Regions from separate parts of the Brevibacillus sp. NPDC058079 genome, predicted to be linked through region 3. Evidence: riboswitches for the same ligand, from Rfam matches in the RefSeq annotation. Region 3 holds a riboswitch; each other region holds the start of a gene.
What was found. Region 3 has a riboswitch for cobalamin ahead of ACFVS2_RS09255 (helical backbone metal receptor). Riboswitches for the same ligand answer to the same signal wherever they lie in the genome.
Positions count from the first base shown of each region.

Region 1: another riboswitch for cobalamin. It lies ahead of metE (5-methyltetrahydropteroyltriglutamate--homocysteine S-methyltransferase); the one in region 3 lies ahead of ACFVS2_RS09255 (helical backbone metal receptor).
Region 2: another riboswitch for cobalamin. It lies ahead of cobO (cob(I)yrinic acid a,c-diamide adenosyltransferase); the one in region 3 lies ahead of ACFVS2_RS09255 (helical backbone metal receptor).

Region 1 covers NZ_JBHVSO010000001.1:1,191,123-1,195,310, reverse strand. Annotated here, with positions in the region: gene nrdE (class 1b ribonucleoside-diphosphate reductase subunit alpha) at 1-81, shown strand, start outside; gene nrdF (class 1b ribonucleoside-diphosphate reductase subunit beta) at 137-1,087, shown strand; cobalamin riboswitch at 1,174-1,372, shown strand; gene metE (5-methyltetrahydropteroyltriglutamate--homocysteine S-methyltransferase) at 1,518-3,800, shown strand; gene ACFVS2_RS05405 (acyl-CoA thioesterase) at 3,836-4,188, shown strand, end outside.
Region 2 covers NZ_JBHVSO010000008.1:179,298-183,485, forward strand. Annotated here, with positions in the region: gene cobD (threonine-phosphate decarboxylase CobD) at 1-1,099, opposite strand, end outside; gene cobO (cob(I)yrinic acid a,c-diamide adenosyltransferase) at 1,096-1,644, opposite strand; gene ACFVS2_RS23070 (hypothetical protein) at 1,672-1,851, opposite strand; cobalamin riboswitch at 1,809-2,024, opposite strand; gene ACFVS2_RS23075 (M15 family metallopeptidase) at 2,207-2,899, shown strand; gene ACFVS2_RS23080 (LeuA family protein) at 3,006-4,188, opposite strand, start outside.
Region 3 covers NZ_JBHVSO010000002.1:527,133-531,320, reverse strand. Annotated here, with positions in the region: gene ACFVS2_RS09265 (pyridoxamine 5'-phosphate oxidase family protein) at 1-140, opposite strand, end outside; gene ACFVS2_RS09260 (MBL fold metallo-hydrolase) at 297-1,241, shown strand; cobalamin riboswitch at 1,393-1,542, shown strand; gene ACFVS2_RS09255 (helical backbone metal receptor) at 1,699-2,694, shown strand; gene ACFVS2_RS09250 (FecCD family ABC transporter permease) at 2,696-3,733, shown strand; gene ACFVS2_RS09245 (ABC transporter ATP-binding protein) at 3,742-4,188, shown strand, end outside.

The DNA of each region.
Region 1 (4,188 bases), on a different contig from region 3:
GCGAAAAAAGGTCTGAAGTCACTCTACTATACCCGTACGAAGCATTTGACTGTAGAAGAGTGCATTAGCTGCGCTATTTAGTGAACTCGATTTATAAATGGAAAAGCATCAAGCAAATAGAGAAGAGGAACGCCATATGAAAGCAGTCAATTGGAACAGGCCGGACGACGATTTTACAATGACGTTTTGGAATCAAAACATCATGCAGTTCTGGACGGATGATGAGATTCCGCTGTCAGATGACAAGATGTCCTGGATGGAGCTCAGTGCGACTGAACGCGACACATATAAAAAAGTATTGGGCGGTCTCACCTTGCTAGATACGGTTCAGGGTGGAGTAGGGATGCCGAAGATCATGGAGCATGTCGATGGACTACAAAGAAAAGCGGTTCTCGCCTTCATGGGCATGATGGAGCAAATCCATGCCAAATCGTACAGCAGTATTTTTACAACGCTGGCATCGATAGAAGAGATTGACGGTATTTTTTCGTGGGTAGAAAACAATCCACATCTGCAAAAGAAAGCGGCCCTCATCTCGAAACGCTATCAAGAAATTGAGAAACCGAAAGACTTATACATGGCGATGGTAGCGTCCGTCTTCCTGGAAAGCTATCTGTTTTATAGCGGCTTCTTCTATCCGCTCTATTTGGCGGGGCAAGGCAAGATGACAAGCAGCGGGGAAATTATCGATCTGATTGTTCGCGACGAGAGCATCCACGGACTCTATGTCGGCGTTCTCGCGCAAGAAGTCTATCAAGGTCTGAGTGTGGTCGAGCAGGCCGCAGCAAAAGAGGAACTGTATGCCCTTTTGCACGAGCTGCAAGAAAATGAAGAGGCCTATACGACTTCGTTGTATACGGAAATCGGATTGGCTGAAGATGTTCATGTGTACGTGCGCTATAATGCGAACAAGGCTTTGATGAATCTGGGGCTGGATCCGCTATTCCCGGAGGAAGAAGTGAACCCGATCGTACTGAACGGTATTCGAACGCAGACGAAGCAGCATGACTTCTTCTCGAAAAAAGGAAATGGTTATGTCCGCACGCTAAACGTAGAGCCGTTGACCGATGATGATTTTAAATTTTAGTATGACAAAAAATGGATTCTGTGTTACTGTATGAACAGTATGCTGCCCTGCTAGTTTACTGGGGCACTTCACAGAACCACGATAACTTCATAAGAGTGGGAACAGGTTCTTTGGTTATCAAGATCGACCAAGGATGAAAAGGGAAGTCGGTTAGAATCCGACACGGTCCCGCCACTGTATGAGGGGAGTCGGCACATTTATCAGCCACTGATCCAAACGGATTGGGAAGGCATGTGCAGATGATGATCCCAAAGTCAGGAGACCTGCCTGTTTCGACGACACTGCTTAACCTACGGGAGATAGGGAGGTGTTAGGATGCTGTGATCTCAGTGCTTATTTGGCATTTCTAACGTTCTTTTTGATCGTTGGAGATGCCTTTTTTATTGGGCGGATTCAAGTCAAGATCGAATAAAGAATGGAGAGGAAGCTCATGAAAAGCAGCAATTTGGGATATCCACGGATCGGGAAGAACCGGGAGTGGAAAAAGGCATTGGAAGCATTTTGGGCAGGCACTATCGATGAGAAAAGCCTGGTACAGCAAATGGAGCAAATCCGTCACCAAAACCTGTTGCGTCAGCAGGAAAAAGGGGTCGAGCTGATCCCTGTGGGTGACTTTACGTACTACGATCACATGCTGGATATGGCTGTGATGTTTGGAATGGTCCCCAAGCGTTATGAATACAAGGGAGGCCCGGTTTCTTTAGCCACATACTTCGCCATGGCTCGCGGTTCGAAGGAAGCTGTCGCCAGCGAAATGACGAAATGGTTTAACACGAACTACCATTATATCGTCCCGGAGTTCGGTGAACGACAACCAGCCATAACCGAGAATAAGCCTCTCCAAGCATATTTGGAGGCCAAGGAAAAGTTTGGCATCATCGGAAAGCCTGTCATTGTAGGCCCGTATACGTTTGTCAAATTGTCCAAAGGATATGAGAAAAACGAATTTGAGATCGTCGTGGATCAACTCGTTCCGCTTTACATAGACGTTCTCCGCGAGTTGGATCTGCACGGCGTGGAATGGGTGCAAATCGATGAGCCTGCATTTGCACTGGATGTATCGGAGCTTGATCGCGCCATCATCAAACGTATCTATGCGCAAATCGGTCAAGCACTACCACATCTACAGTGCATGCTGCAAACCTATTTTGAAGCGGTGGATTGGTACGAGGAGCTGATTTCCTTACCAGTAAAAGGAATTGGTCTTGATTTTGTACACGGAGCGAAGCGCAATCTGACCAATCTGAAAAAACACGGGTTTCCAGCAGACAAGATTCTCGGAGCGGGAATCATCGACGGTCGAAACATATGGCGTGCGTCCATTGAGGAGAAGTGGGAGCTGATCAAAGAAATTTCCGAGATCGTACCACTCGAAAAGCTGTGGCTGCAGCCGTCCAGTAGTTTGTTGCATGTACCTGTAACGGTTGAAGCAGAGAGCGACTTGCCAGAGGAAGTCATGCCTGCATTGGCGTTTGCCGACGAAAAACTGGGGGAAGTACAGCTCTTAGTCCAAGGATTCCGATATGGTAAGTATGTCATTTCGAAAGAGATCGCCCAAAATGAAGCGGACTTGCTGAAGCTGGCATTATCTCCAGCGAGGAATCGTCGAGGAGTGCAGAATGCTTTACGTCAAATAGCTGCAGCAAAACTTGAAAGAAGTGTTCCTTATCTCGAACGTCGAGAGATTCAACAAAATACGTGGAAGTTGCCACTGTTGCCAACTACTACAATCGGAAGCTTCCCGCAGACGGCGGAGGTTCGCCAAGCCCGACAACAGTTTAAAAAAGGGAATTGGACAGTGGAACAATACGATGCTTTCATTCAGGCGCAAATCAAGGAATGGATTGAGATACAAGAAGAGCTCGGTCTAGATGTCCTCGTCCATGGTGAGTTCGAACGAACCGATATGGTTGAGTATTTTGGCGAAAAGCTCGATGGCTTTTTGTTCACGAAAAACGGCTGGGTTCAGTCATATGGCTCGCGCTGCGTCAAGCCACCTATTATTTACGGAGATGTGGAGTTTGTAGCACCGATGACGGTCAAAGAAAGTGTGTATGCAAAATCATTGACCGCCAAACCAATGAAGGGCATGTTAACTGGCCCAGCAACCATTCTGAATTGGTCGTTTGCTCGAGTCGATGTCTCCAGACAAGAAGTGTGCGAGCAAATCGCGTTGGCATTGCGAAAAGAAGTAGAAGCCTTGGAAGAAGCGGGAATTCTCATGATTCAAGTCGATGAACCAGCGCTGCGCGAAGGATTGCCGCTCAAAAACGAAGAGCAGGGAGCTTATCTCGAATGGGCTGTCAGAGCGTTTCGTCTAGCGACCTCTACCGTTGCGCCGAGCACACAGATTCATACACATATGTGCTATTGCGAATTCCAAGATTTCATGGATGTCATCAGCGAACTCGATGCCGATGTGATTTCGATTGAAACTTCACGCAGCCATGGAGAGCTCGTGTCTGTATTCGAAACAGGTACGTATGACAAAGGTATCGGGCTCGGCGTATACGATATCCATAGTCCCCGAATTCCAGCTGTCTCAGAAATGGAAGATATGGTAGCACGAGGTGTACAAGTACTTCCACCAGATCAATTTTGGATTAACCCGGATTGCGGGCTGAAGACAAGAGGGAGAGAAGAAACCGTTCAGTCATTACGAAACATGGTTGCGGCAACGAAGGCGATTCGGAGTCGTTTGACAGCCCAGTAGGGAAGGTGCACACGATGAGAGGAGTCACACCACAAATGATAACAGAAGCACGACCGATCCAACAATCGAGAACCTTTTTGACTGATCTTGTCTTTCCACCGGATACGAATCACCACCATACCATTTTCGGTGGGAAAGTCATGGCATATGTAGACAAGATCGCCTGCATCGCAGCCATGCGCCATTGCCGTAAACCTGTTGTCACTGCGTCCAGCGATTCCTTTGATTTTCTCGCGCCAATCAAGACTGGAGAAGCGATCAACCTGGAGGCTTATGTCACCTGGACTCATAAGACATCGATGGAAGTATTTGTGAGAGTGGAAGCGGAGAACTTGTTGACAGGGGAAAAGCGAATGACAGCACGCGCGTATCTGACGATGATTGCCCT
Region 2 (4,188 bases), on a different contig from region 3:
CTTCCGCATGGACCTCGCGAAGCGCTGCCAGAAGTCGTTCATTTTCCTCTCGTCCACGCACTGCGATTCTCACATCATGTGCCGTCAAACCGGGATACATCGCACAGTTGCGGATCAGAACGCCTTTTTTGCCGAGCCGTGCCTGCAATTGTTCAGCTGGCAATCCTTCTGGCGATCGCAGCAACAAAAAGTTTGCCTCCCCAGGCCATACCTGCCAGCCCAACTCACTACGGATACAATCAGTCAAATACGCACGTTCTGCTTTTATGAGCCTGCGCGTCTGTTTCTCGTATGCCTGCTCCTGCAAGCACAGTTCTCCAGCTAAAAGGGCTAGTGCATTCACGCTCCAGCTCACTTGCTTCTGGCGCATCTTCGCAATGACATCTGGATGCGCAATCGCATAACCCAGGCGCAATCCCGGGATCGCGTACATTTTCGTCATCGAACGCATCAAAATCACACGGGTAAAGCGCTCCAGCTGCGTCGCCAATGTATACTGCCGCTCTTCCTCCACAAAATCGAGAAAAGCCTCATCCACGATGAGCCACGTATTGGTCTCTTTCGTCCATTCCGCCATTTGGCGCAGCTCATCCGGTTGATACAGGATTCCGGTTGGATTGTTTGGCGACCCGACAAATACGAGATCAGACTGCGTAAAAAGAGTGTGCAGCTCTTCAGGATCGGGCTTGTACCCGTTCGCTTCCTTCCCGAAACAGCCAATGACGCGAGCACCATACTGCTCGGAAAGTTGCGCGTATTCCGAAAAGCAAGGATACACTACACCAACCGTTTGCGGCGAAAGGCCGAGGATGGCCAATGCCATTGCCTCCGCTGCACCATTGGCAGGCAGCAACCATTCTTCCGGCACTTGCAGCCGTTTTGCCAATGCATGACGAAACACACGATGTCCAGGGTCTGGGTAATGCGCTACAGCAGCTAGCGAAGCCAGCAGCATCTCACGAACGCTTGCTGGCATCCCCAGCGGATTAATATTGGCACTGTAATCCAGAAACTGCCCTGGCTCTCGACCAAAGCGCTGCGCTGCGGTCAGCAAGTCTCCACCATGACCGTATGTTTCTATTACACCTGCGCTTGTCAAAACTCTACCCCCAGCACAGCTGGAATCCCTTCATCGTAGTAATGCTTGATTGGCTTCATCTCTGTCACCAAATCTGCGATGTCCAAAATCTCCTGCTTTGCTGCCCGTCCCGTAATCACGAGGTGGATATGACTTGGCCTGTTTTGAATCGCTTCCAAGACATCGGACAATGGCAACACATCGTCAATCGGGAAGCGGTCAATCGCCAATGCATTATTCAGCTCATCCAGAATGACGACATCGTACGCTCCGGAAGAGAGCTTTTCGCTCGCAAACGCCCAAGCTTCTTTCAAAGCCTGACGATGCTCCTCCGGTGTCTTCGTCCATGTGAAGCCAACACCCATTTGCACAATTTCTATGCCCAATTTATCGAAAATAATCTTTTCTCCGTATGTACGCTCCGGCGACTTGATGAATTGAACCATCAGCACCTTTTTTCCGCGCCCTGTCGCCCGCACAGCCAATCCGACTGCTGCCGTCGTTTTTCCTTTGCCGTCTCCCGTGTAAACGAGGGTCAAGCCCCGCTTCTTATCGTTTTTCTCCATCGTAACCACCTCAAAAAGTGATGTATTTTACTCCGTTGTTTCCTCCAAATACTTTCCGAAGCCAACAAAAAAAGCGCTCTGTTTCCCCAGTACGTAAGGAAAAACAAAGCGCGGATAGCCGAAAGCAACAATCCTCACCTCTTCCTTTGACCCGAAGGAAATCAGTGTAAACATAAAAACAGGCAGGTCTCCTGGCTCGAGGATCATCGCTCTTCTTCTCCTTCCCGCTCCCGGATGGGCAGTGGATGGCATGGTGCCTTGAAGAACAGCTACTCTCTTACAGTGGCGGGACCGCGTTGGCTTTTCACCAAACTTCCCTTTTAACCTTGCTCCTGCGAATCGGTTTCGCAAAAACAAGGACCTGTTTCTCTTCCATATGTAAATGTCATTCGTTTCGTTGACAAGCACTTGCTTTAATAATAGCAAAAGCTACCGAGGATTCAAGCAAAAGCTGCCGATTCCTCGCAGGTGTCTATTGGCAGAAAATTTAAGATAATCACCATTTACTTACCTGAAAATTTTCGTTACCCTATTGGCAAACAATCGAAAGTGGTGTGCAGTCATGCTATTTCCTCCGATTCCAAAAATACCAGACATGGTCTTGCCCAGCCCACTGCCGATCAAGGAATGCGACGAACCGATGATCCCCCTCTCTTCCCTCTGTGAACAAATCACAGTCTATCCAGCCTACTACCACGAGGGCTATGCCGGAACACAGCCAGAAGCCTTTTTGCGAGAAGGGGCAGCACGCAAGCTCGCCATGGCAGCCGCGCAACTGCCTATTGGCTACAAGCTCGTCGTGTTGGACGGCTGGCGCTCGTTCGAGGTACAGGCATCCTTGTATGAACGTTTCCGTGAAGCCTTGCTTTCACAAGGCTGGCAGGAAGGACCCGCGCTCACCGATGAATTGAGCAAATTCGTCGCTTATCCAACAACAGACCTCTCCAAGCCGTCCCCTCACCTATCCGGTGGCGCAGTCGATCTGACTATCGCAGGACCTGATGGCTGGCTGGAGATGGGGACAGCCTTCGATAATTTCAGTGTAAGGGCTGCAACTCGCCATTATGAAGAACTCGTACATCCTACACAAAAGGACATCGAGATTCGAGACAATCGCCGACTGCTGTATCATTTGATGACGACTGTCGGATTCGTCAACTATCCGAAAGAATGGTGGCATTTCGAGTATGGGACGCGCACCTGGGGACAAAAAACGCAGCAGGAGCCGATCTATGGCGGGGTTTTGTCGATGTAACCACAAATACTCAAGTATTCAGCCGAAAAAGGCATGAGCCCGGTCGATACCGTACTCATGCCCAGATGGCCGCCCACTCTTCAAACTCAACAAATTCCTGTAGCTCTTAGGTCACTGGTATTTCAGAAGATGCTGCTGAAACCAAAAGGCTTTTGTTGTATTCAGGCGACAATACAATATTTGTATAAGTTCCGCGCCCTGACACATAGTGATAGGAATGCTCGACGCCTGCTGGGATAAAAATAGCTGCTGGACTCTCAACAGTCTTCTCTTCTTCACCCAGTTGAACATGACACACCAGACTAGTGCCATCAGGTGCATCTCCCCAAAAGAGGAAGGCACTGTCACAATGATGCGCATGTCTGTCTACATGTTTTTCAGAAACACCGGACAAATCGCATAATCTAAAGATCCTTTGGATCACATAGAATGAGGCTCGCTCATCAACACGCGAATCCATCATAACCCAGCGTATCCCTGGACCGTCACGATGATACTGTAGCTCTGAAGCACCTTTGGGAAACGGCTTTCCTACCTGTAAGGAAACAGGCAGCTTTGGGCTTCCTAGTGGAGGACGCTTTTCTTCGAGAAGCCGTATTCTTCCAATCGTTTCGGGAGGAAATGGCTCATACGCTTTGGAATTTCTCTTTACGGCTTGGACATGGTAAGCCGATGTATGCGTAAAGGCATTTTGCCCAGTGATAGGGCGCAGTTCGTCCGGTCTATACCCTGTCGTCAGACGTATCGCTTGTACAAGCTCGGGAATTCTATCCAAAGAATAACGATGATCATTTCGCAGCTTTTGCAACGCGACAGTAAGCTGGATCAAGTCAGTAATGCCAGCTCTTTCACCGATTCCTAAAATTGTTGTATCAATGACAGAGGCGCCTGCATCAATAGCCGCCAGCGCATTCGCTTGAGCAAGACCGAAATCATTATGCAGATGCACTTCAATCTCGCATCCAAATTCCTCAATGGCACGAGTTACGATTTTTTTGCATGTATCAGGCTCCCATATCCCGACAGTATCTGCCAAACTAATGCGATCTGCGCCTGCCTGTAAAGCAACATGACCTAAGCTGGATATCCTTTCCCACTCTGTCCGTGAAGCGTCTTCAATCGTGAATCTAACCTGTAAGCCAAGCTTTTTTGCTTCGATAACAGCTTGTTGGACTTTCTCATGTATATAGCTTTCCTGATGATGACTGAATTTGGTTTGGATAGACACATCATTAATGGAAGCCCATATCCCCACCCAGTCTGCTTTGGCGCGCTTTGCTGCATGTACT
Region 3 (4,188 bases):
ATGCGAAAAGAATCGTACCCTTTCGGTGAAAGATTCACGTGACCATCTGTATCCAAAGGAGCAGAGGCAACAAAAAACATCCGTTGCTTCTTGATAAACTTCTCATGCTCAGGTCGTAACTCAGAAAAAAGCTGACCCATTTTGCACCCCTCCAGGTAATGAAATTGTTTTTGCTACCCTCATATTACGATAAAAATATGAAGAATTTGTGTTGTTTTTTCCAGTGCGTCCAAAATAGGTGATAAAGTGTAAATATTCTCGCAACAAAATGACTTTTGAAAAGGAGGAGCATTTACATGCAATCATCACCGCCAATTTACTTAGGGGAACGCATCCATTTAATAGACGGTTTCGATATGGGCTGGGCGGAACGTACGGGGACATATGTGATCGCGGAAGAGGAGCTCACATTGGTCGAAACAGGGCCAAGCCCCTCCGTCCGATACATCAAGGCCGGTCTCGCCAAGCTCGGTTATACGCCGGAACAAGTAAAATACATCATTGTGACGCATATTCACTTGGATCATGCAGGAGGAGTAGGACTGTTTCTGAAGGATTGTCCGAACGCAAAGGTTGTCGTCCACCCGAAAGGTGCACGTCATCTCGTTGATCCGAGCCGACTGATCGCAGGGGCGAGAGCGGTGTATCATGATGATTTTGATCGATTGTTTGATCCGATTGAGGCAGTTCTCGAGGAGCGGATTTTGATTCGCGGGGACGGAGATACACTAAAGATCGGGGAGAATTGCGTATTGGAGTTTCTGGATTCCCCAGGTCACGCCAATCATCACTTCAGCATCTACGATCCAGTAAGCCGCGGCATGTTCACAGGTGATACGGCAGGTGTACTCTATCCACAGCTTAAAAAGGATGGCATACACCTCGTGCTGCCATCTACTTCGCCGAATCAGTTTGACCCGGATGCCATGTTAGCGTCTCTAAGCCGTTTTGAAGCGCATAAGCTAAGTAGAATTTACTTTGGTCATTTTGGGATGTCAGAGCAGGTTGACGACGTGTACCGCCAAATACGTCAGTGGCTCCCCGTGTTTGTGGCGGAAGGAGAATCAACGCTTGCTGCTGGACAAACCTATGACGAGTTGTCTCGTAAGTTATTGGGACGAGTCTCGGATTCTCTACAGTCACAAGGAATCAGTGGTGACCACGAAGTTTTCGAGGTACTCAAGCTCGATTTACAAGTATGCTCCATGGGCATTCTCGATTATTTGCACAAACGAGGGTAATAGCCTCCAAAAAGCTTTACATTTGCCTGAACTTTTTGTTCAGGCGTTTTTCATTTTTAGGAGGCAAGAAAGTATTGGCTTATGTGTTTGTCATTCTTTTTTCATCCAAGGAATGCTATGATGTAGGATGAGTCATGGACTGTGACAATTTCAAACGTAACAACAAATAGGTGCCTCGTCTTTTTAACAAAAAGATCGGGTGAAAAGGGAAGTCGGTGAAAATCCGACGCGGTCCCGCCACTGTAAATCGGCTCGTTCCTCAGCCGTAAGCCAGGAGACCTGCCTGTTTGTTTTAGTGCCTGTTGCCTTCGCGGAAAGGATCGGCCTATTTCAGGAAGCAGACCATCCTGTCTGTTTGCCCTGAGGTGCCGACCCTGTGATTTCCGAATGGAAGCAAGGGTCGATTTTTTTATTGGAAGGTACAGTCAATTAGACATGCAGAAAGGAAGTTCTACATATGAAACGTTCATTGCGATTCATGATCCCACTACTAGTTGCGGCGAGCCTCGCGGGTTGTGCGGGTAACGATAACAGCCAGCCAGCACCAGGTGGACAAACAAGTGCACCGCAGACAGCACCGCAAGAGAATGCGGCCGAGCAGCCTGCAAAACAAACAACGTATCCATTGATAGTCACGGATGCGACAGGAAAAGAAGTAACCTTTGCAAAAGCTCCTGAGCGAATCGTCTCAACATCACCTGCCGAGACAGAGATTTTGTTCGCATTAGGCTTGGAAGATCGGATCGTAGCTGTCTCTGACTATGATGATTATCCAGATGCGGCGAAGGCAAAGCCGAAAATTGGCGGAGTCGTCAAACCAAATGAAGAAGCCATTCTCGCTCAAACACCGGATATGGTCGTTGGTGGGATTTCGATGGAAAAGCCAGTGGCTGACAAGCTCAAATCTCTCGGAATGCCAGTCTATATTACCCATCCGACAAAGATGGACGACATCCTAAACAATGTTTTGGCGATGGGCGTTATCACAAATACACAAGAACAGGCTGAAAAAGTCGTTGCGCAAATGAAGAAAGACATCGCCTACGTTCAAGAAGCAGTGAAAAATGTAAAACCAGAAGAGAAGAAAAAGGTATACCTAGAATTTTCTCCAGGCTGGACAGTCGGAAAAGGCGAATTCATGGACGAACTCATCACGCTGGCTGGGGCGACAAACATTGCCTCCGACACCGAAGGATGGAATCCGATCAGTGAAGAAAAGATTTTACAAAACGACCCAGACGTCATTTTGTATGCGAGCGGAATTACCGATGAAAAGACTGGCGTCAAGCTGGAGGATATGATCGCGAATCGCAATGGCTGGGATAAAATGAAGGCGATCCGTGAAAAACAAATCTTTGGCATGGACCAAAATATTTTGTCCCGTCCTGGTCCGCGTATTACACAAGGCTTGATCGAAGTAGCCAAGGCGATTTACCCTGACTTGGTGAAATAAAATGAAGAAACGATTGTTCATATGGGGAGGAGTCAGCTGTCTCGTCCTTCTGGCATCAATAGTCATCAGCATCTCGATGGGGGCGGCACACCTCCCTATTTCGCAAGTATGGTTCATCCTGCTCCATCAAATCCCGGGCTTGTCTGAGTGGATCACCGCAACGTGGCCGGAGTCATCTGAGCAAATTGTCATGAAGGTTCGTTTTCCACGCGTTGTATTGGCTGTCTTAATTGGAGCCTGCTTGTCACTTGCGGGAGCTGGCTTTCAGGGAGTTTTGCGCAATCCGCTCGCCGATCCGTTTACGATGGGCGTGGCATCGGGTTCTGCTGTCGGAGCAGCATTCTTGATCCTTTTTGGCTTGCAAATTACTTTTTTGGGTGCATGGAGCACGCCTGTCGTCGCTTTTCTTACAGGACTCCTCAGTCTATGGATCGTACTCGGACTTGCGAATACGCAAGGAAAGCTGCAAACGGAGACCCTGATTTTGTCTGGTGTCGTGGTGCAGGCTTTTCTTGGCTCGCTCGTTTCCTTTATGGTGTCGCTATCTGACCAGACCGTGAATGAGATCGTGTTCTGGCTTATGGGAAGCCTATCATTTCGGGGCTGGGCCTTTACGTACGTCTTGATTCCATACTTGGTCATAGGTGGAATGGTACTTGTGAGATATGCGCGTTCCTTGAACCTATTTGCGTTAGGGGAGCGACAGGCTGCGCATCTCGGCGTTCATGTGGATCGAACGAAGCTGGTGGTTCTAGTCGTCTCGACTCTCCTAACTGCAGCGGCGGTTTCTATCGCGGGAATTATCGGGTTCGTTGGCCTGGTGGTACCGCATCTCGTCCGATTGCTGGTTGGTCCTGACCATCGTATTTTACTTCCGATGGCTGCGATCTGCGGGGGTATTTATGTTCTGTGGGCCGACACTCTTGCTAGAATGCTGCTGAGTCCAACGGAAATCCCGCTCGGTGTCGTGACAGCATTTCTGGGAGCACCGTTTTTCGCCTATTTATTGAAGCAAAATAAACGCTTTAGGAAGAGGTAACGTTAGCAATGATCAATGTGCGCAACTTGCAAAAATCGTATCAGGATACGCCTGTTTTGCACGGCATCGATTTTTGCGTGGACAAGGGAGAATTTTTTGGCATCATCGGACCGAATGGAAGCGGTAAATCCACTTTGCTGAAAATGATTTCAGGTGTCATCAAGGCAGATGCAGGAGACATTTTAATTCAAGAGAAAAAGCTTCATTCCTATCCACGCAAAGAGCTTGCCAAAATACTGGCTGTTTTGGAGCAAGAGGGCCTGCCGCCAGTCGGCTTTCGTGTCCGAGAGGTGTTGGAGATGGGGCGCTTTCCTTACCAAAATTGGCTGGGGGAAGAGAAGCAGGATGTCGCATTGCTCATTGATGAAGTCGTACAGATGCTCGGTCTTGACCATTTGGAAGAGCGCACACTGGATCAGTTGAGTGGTGGGGAAAAGCAGCGCGTAGCTTTGGGG